2 regions of the Pontibacillus sp. ALD_SL1 genome follow, and region 2 is predicted to be linked to the other one. Evidence: predicted binding sites of a transcription regulator. Region 2 holds the regulator's gene; the other holds the start of a gene.
What was found. The regulator NrdR, encoded in region 2, represses ribonucleotide reductase genes. The targets are predictions, from matches to a motif close to AACACNATATATNGTGTT.
Positions count from the first base shown of each region.

Region 1: IMZ31_RS12595 (vitamin B12-dependent ribonucleotide reductase) is a predicted target of NrdR. The motif match lies at 1,449-1,466, and genes of this name have one in related genera.

Region 1 is NZ_CP062974.1:2,477,576-2,481,006, reverse strand. It holds gene gcvPB (aminomethyl-transferring glycine dehydrogenase subunit GcvPB) at 1-575, shown strand, start outside; gene IMZ31_RS12600 (rhodanese-like domain-containing protein) at 647-1,027, opposite strand; gene IMZ31_RS12595 (vitamin B12-dependent ribonucleotide reductase) at 1,584-3,431, shown strand, end outside.
Region 2 is NZ_CP062974.1:2,758,426-2,761,856, reverse strand. It holds gene IMZ31_RS14055 (glyceraldehyde-3-phosphate dehydrogenase) at 1-27, shown strand, start outside; gene speD (adenosylmethionine decarboxylase) at 299-676, shown strand; gene IMZ31_RS14045 (cytosolic protein) at 970-1,371, shown strand; gene nrdR (transcriptional regulator NrdR) at 1,395-1,859, shown strand; gene IMZ31_RS14035 (replication initiation and membrane attachment family protein) at 2,010-3,428, shown strand.

The DNA of each region.
Region 1 (3,431 bases), 280 kb from region 2:
TAGCTCCATATCTGCCAAAGCCAATTGTAACTAAAGTACAAGAACGTTATGTTTTCGATGATAATCGTCCAGACTCAATCGGTCGCGTTAAACCGTATTTTGGGAACTTTGGAATTAACGTCCGTGCTTATACGTACATTCGTACAATGGGGGCTAAAGGGTTAAAACAAGTAAGTGAGTACGCCGTATTGAATGCGAACTATATGATGAGAGAACTTGAGAAAGATTTTGACCTTCCGTTCTCACAGCATTGTAAACACGAATTTGTACTATCAGGAAAACGTCAGAAGAAACTTGGTGTCAGAACGCTTGATATGGCTAAACGACTTCTTGATTTCGGCTATCATCCACCTACGATTTACTTCCCGTTAAATGTGGAAGAAGCCATGATGGTTGAACCAACGGAAACAGAAGCGAAGGAGACGCTAGATGAGTTTATTGAAGCAATGAGACAAATCCATCAGGAAGCAAATGACAATCCTGAAATTGTTCAAGAAGCCCCGCATACGACAATTGTAGGTCGTATGGATGAAACGACAGCTGCCCGTAAACCTGTTCTACGTTACCAGAAATAATCGAACAAAGAAAAGACTCCTCAATGTTGAGGAGTCTTTTTGAATAAGGAAACATTAAATCGCTCTTACTCTTAACTTGATTTAACTTTTCCATCCCATTTCTTAAATCCGCCCTGAAGCTGATTCAAGTCGCTATAGCCCTTCTTGTGAAGGAGGGTAGCGGCACGTGCAGCGCGTGATCCGTTCTGGCAGTATAAATAAACGGGTTTGTCAGGGCGAACTTCTTGTAAGCGTTGCTTCAATTGAGTAACGGGTATATTACGGGCCCCTAAAATGTGGCCTGATTTAAATTCGTTTGGTTCGCGTACATCAATTAATTGAGCTTTACGGTAACCTTGTCTGAATTCTTCAGAGGTTAATGTTTTCAAATAACGACGTTGAGCCATATACTTAATGACACCATAGCCGATAATGACAACAAGTAAGCCAAGTAGTATCCATAATCCGGTCATTAATCTTCCCCCTATAGTTCTATCTTCTTTCTCTATTATAGTTTGCTTTATAATAAGATTCAAAGTTTTTTTCTAATGCTAGGTTGTGTGGTGCTATTTAGAATTTCACAATGTCAGTATAACGTGTATGTCAAACTTTAATGGATGAAGTTTTGGTGGATGACTCCTACATATATGAAAAGTCAAGGGAACCCTAGATCTATTTAAATAAAGGATAACTTTTAGTGGACGATCATCCCATATATGGGGAGGGTATAAACAGGTGAAGAAGGGCAATCTTGAAAAAAATACGTTCCATCTATAAATTCATCTTTTCTCTTTATATTTCTTCTATTTGCTTCAAATCTTGGCGAATTTTGCGATTGACAAATTTTCTGCCTAACGTTCAAAAACACAATATATGGGCGTATCGAAAATGTCGAACACAATATATTGTTTGATTAGTCGTTTATGTGGTATGTTATATGTATTAGTTGAACGGCGTGCTTTTAAGAGTTATCATCTAGATTATGTCGAGTTCAACCGACACTTTTTATGGTAGAGGAGAGGTAGGCTCATGCAAACCGCAAATGAAACAATGAATCAAATCAACATAGAACAACTTAATAAAGACATCGGTTTATTTCCTCAAGTACATCCGGTAACGGAGGATATGAACATCACACATGCTGGAGTATCCCGTTTGGTGATGCTAGACCGATATGCTTTTAAAGATACAGAGAAAGTTACGCTTACTAAAGGGGACTTTGTCGTACTTACTGTTAAAGATGATCCTAAATTTCCAGCGCGAGGATTAGGTTACATTGTATCGATTGATTGGCAACAGGCCAAAGCTGAAGTGAAAGTCGAGCCTGAGTTCGCAAGCGTCCTTGAGAAGCCAGAAGAAGTGGAAACAGGTATTATAAATCGTAAGCTAGACGTTATTGATAAGCCTCTTGAAATCTTCTATGAACAGATCGCTAAGCGTAACGCAACTGGACTAGCTGCTGTTGAAACAGATGAAGCGAAAAGGCAGGAATCGTTCCAGCAGTTCTACAATGAGCTGTCTAAGTTAAACTTCATTCCGGCCGGCCGTGTTTTGTACGGAGCAGGTTCTGAAACAGATGTTACGTACTTCAACTGTTACGTCATGCCATTTATTCAAGACTCACGTGAAGGCATTTCCGATCACCGTAAGCAGGTTATGGAAATTATGAGCCGCGGTGGCGGTGTAGGAACAAACGGTTCAACACTACGTCCTCGTAACGCCCTTGCAAGAGGCGTAAACGGGAAGTCATCAGGTTCTGTTTCTTGGTTAGATGATATTGCAAAGCTCACTCACCTTGTGGAACAGGGTGGTTCAAGACGTGGTGCTCAAATGATTATGTTAGCAGATTGGCACCCAGATATCGTGGAGTTCATCATCTCGAAGATGCAAAACCCACGAATCCTTCGCTTCTTGATTGAGAATGTAGATGATGAAGTCATCAAACAACAAGCGAAAGCTAAATTGAAATTTACTCCTCTATCAGCAACAGAGCGTGACATGTATCAAAGTATCGTCAACTTTAAAAGCGTTGAAGGGAAAGGCGGCTTTACAGATGCAGCCATTGCTGATGCCGGGGAGAAACTGGACCTTGGTGGGAACTATGATGTTCACAACTCTGAGTTCCTAACAGGTGCGAATATTTCTGTATGTTTAACGAACGACTTCATGGATGCTGTTGAAAATGATGAAATGTATGAACTGCGTTTCCCAGATGTTGAGAGTTATACAAAAGAAGAAATGAAAGCCTACAATGAAGAATGGCATGAATCTGGTGACGTTCGAGAATGGGCGGATAAGGGATATAAAGTTCGTACGTATCGCCGAATGAAAGCGAAAGACCTTTGGAACTTAATCAATATCTGTGCTACCTATTCAGCAGAACCAGGGATCTTCTTTATCGATAACGCTAATGATAAAACAAATGCAACAAGTTATGGACACAAGGTAGTAGCGACAAATCCATGTGGAGAACAACCCCTTGCACCATATTCTGTCTGTAACCTTGCAGCAGTTAATCTTGCTTCTGTAGCGGATAAGGAATCGAAAGTTGTAGACTTTGAAAAGTTAAGAAACACGGTTCAAACAGGGGTTCGTATGCAAGATAACGTAATTGATGCTACTCCATATTTCCTTGAAGAAAATAAAAAGCAGGCTCTAGGTGAGCGCCGTATTGGCCTTGGAGTAATGGGACTGCACGATTTACTAATCTATACGGAAACGGCCTATGGCTCTGAAGAAGGGAATAAAGTAGTAGATGAGATCTTTGAAACGATCGCCACTACCGCTTACCGCACTTCCATTGAACTCGCGAAAGAAAAAGGAAGTTTCCCCTTCTTAGAAGGTCAAACAGAAGAAGAAACAAAAGAGCTTCGTATG
Region 2 (3,431 bases):
GCACGTGAAGAAGCCCGTGTTTCTTGAAAGTCTGAAGAAATAAAATAATTGGATAATCCCCCATTGATGTTTTATACTACTAACAAAGCTTAGACAACCACGTCCTTATATATGTGAGTAAAAAAACTTATTGCAAAATATAGGGAAACACTATATACTAACTTTTGAACTTCTGAAATACCGACGAACCTATGACTGCTTAAAGGGTTAGGACCTCTTAGGACTAACTTGCCCCCGTGGTAGTGCATAAGCTTGACGTTTAGAAGTAAACTTTTTTGGTTTTAAAGGGGGACTACCGATGGACACAATGGGTAGACACGTAATTGCAGAACTTTGGGATTGTAATACAGAAAAGCTAAACGATATGACAATGATTGAACAAATTTTCGTAGATGCTGCTTTAAAAGCAGGTGCGGAAGTTCGGGAAGTTGCTTTTCACAAATTTGCACCACACGGCGTAAGTGGCGTCGTAATCATTTCTGAATCTCACTTAACCATTCACAGTTTTCCAGAACATGGCTATGCAAGTATTGACGTATACACGTGCGGGGATCGAATTGACCCCAATGTAGCAGCACAATATATTGCACAATCACTAGAAGCTAAAACACAAGAAACGGTTGAAGTCCCGAGAGGTATGGGACCTGTCGAAGTCAAGAAATTCAACGTACTCTAATATAAATGTTCGAAAGAAAGTACTCTTATGAAGAGTACTTTCTTTTTTATGGCTTTCGAAAAACATCAATTTGGTCTTACTGAGAATATTAAAAGGAACAATACTTATAGTTACAGAGCTAGTTCAAAACCATTTCTACAAAAAATTTCAGATTTCTTATGGTGAAGGAATGAGGGTAGAGCCCTTCTCAGTACAATTATTGGGGTATTAATGAAGAAAAAGCGAAATTCTTGACAGAAGTGTGTATTTAACCTTTTCGATTTTTTGATATAATAGATTAGAGGTGGACGAAAATGAATATTAAACAATGGTTTTCAACATATTTCACGAATCATGCCGAAACAAGTGAAGAACACTGGAATGAAGCTCTTCGAACGCACTACTTTAAAACAACAAAAGATAAAGCTTTTCCTCAGTTAGAGGATTATTATAAAAACTCAAGTAAATATAAATTGGTCTCATCTTCCATTGAACATGGTGAGATGAGCTTGCAAACGGTAAAAGGAAAGAAAGCATTTATCGTCGTTAGTATAGTAATGGTACAACCGTATAGAACGGCGATTGACTATTCTGTTACCACGGAATCTGCCTTACCGTTTGATTTCGGACATAGCCATAAGTTAATCCAAAAGCAACATAAAGAAATTAAGGAACTACTTCCGTTTTTGGAAACGGGTATGGCTCATAAAATGTAGAAAAATGTGGAGTTGATTTATCTGTGAAATGTCCTAATTGTAATTACAAGAGCACTAGGGTGTTGGACTCGCGGCCAGTCGAAGAGGGTAAATCGATTCGACGCAGGCGGGAATGTGAAGAGTGCCACTTTCGTTTTACAACTTTTGAAAGAATCGAAGAAGTCCCTTTGATCGTTGTGAAAAAAGAAGGCACTCGTGAAGAATTTAGTCGAGAGAAGTTGATGAGAGGTCTGATTCGGGCTTGTGAGAAACGACCTGTTGCGGTTGATGAACTTGAGACGATTGCCATGGAAATTGAACGGGAATTAAGGAATCGTGGCGTTTCTGAGGTTAATAGCAAGGAAATTGGAGAAATGGTGATGGACAGGCTTGCGCATATTGATGAAGTTGCGTATGTTCGCTTTGCTTCAGTTTATAGACAGTTTAAGGATATAAATGTTTTTCTTGATGAATTAAAAGATTTGATTAAACAAGATCCAGAAGGGTAATAGAATAGGGCCGGTTGGCTCTTTTCTTTTTTTAGGAGCACAATCCATGTATACTTAGAAGAAAATGACTGAAAAGATGCAGGTTTATCTATTTCCTTTCGTAATAGAATAGAACCATTACACCAAGAATATGAGGAAGGAGGGAGTTTAATGAACCATACATCAATTGGGAAGCTATTACCGGTAGATGGGTACCGGTTAACAGTCGCTCGGAGCATGCCTATGGATTTCACAATGTCCCTGACTCATTTATATCAACCTTTAATCGGGAATGAATCCATTAGTCTATACCAAACGTTATTGTCAGAGTATGATCTGCAAGAGGAAGTAGGTGGCGTTAATACACATCATCTATTGATGAGTTACCTCAATCTCCCTTTAAATCATATTTACGAAGCAAGGAAACGGTTAGAAGCCATAGGGCTTCTTCGAACTTTTGTTGATCAATCTGAGGACCAAACGGTTTATACGTATGTACTGCTTCGTCCATTTACCCCGAGTGAATTTTTTGCGGACGAGATGTTATCCTTGTTACTATATCATCATCTTGGTCAACAAAAGTACGAACGATTACAACGTACGTTTTCAGGTGGTTCTTCGTCATATCGAAAAGGAGAAGAAGTCACTTCTTCCTTTGAGCACGTATTTTCAATGGGTGGGATGACCACTGAACCACCACCCACTCATTTTAAAGAGCAAGACCAAGAATTAGTCGAGAGTCAAGGTGCTAACATACAAGAGAGTCGGATTGACTTTTCCTATATAAAGCAATCACTTGACCAGAGAATGTTACCTGTGCAGAGTATCCTTTCCAATCAGAACCAAAAAGTACTTTCTCAACTTTCTTTATTATATAATTTAACTACTAATGATGTTGAAAAAGCGATCTTGTGGGCTCTTAACGATGAGAATCAATTGGACCTTTCTGAGTTGAAAGAGGCTTGTCACGACCTTTACCAAAGTAAAGGAGGACAAAGTGACGACCTGCAAGTCACTCATCAACGTGATTCATTATCTGTCGCTAATGACCAAGAGGCACCTAAAGAGCAAGCAGATAATAAGGAAGAAGCTCTAATTAAAAGATTGGAACAGATCTCTCCTAGAGAACTGTTGCTAGACCTCTCGGGAGGAGCGGAACCTCCGGAGAAGGATTTACGAATGATTCGTGATATTATGACCCAACAAGGGTTAACACCTGGCGTAATGAATGTGTTAATTTATTATGTATTACTTAAAACAGATATGAAGTTATCAAAAAACTATATGGAAACAATCGCAGGGCATTGGACGAGGCTTCAGGTGAAAACTGTTCGTCATGCAATGCGGGTTGCGAAAACAGAAAATAAAAAATATCAACAATGGGCGAATAACCGAAAAAGCGGAGGAAACCGTTCTTACAATAAAAATCAAAAGCAAGACGTCCTGCCTGATTGGTTTAAAGATCAAAAAGGTCAAAAGGGACAGTCAAGCGAAGATCAGGCTCCTAAACGCAAAGATGGGAAATCTGTCTCGGATATTGAACGCGAAAAGCAAGAGTTAGCAGAAGCTTTAAAGAACATGGATGATTAACGT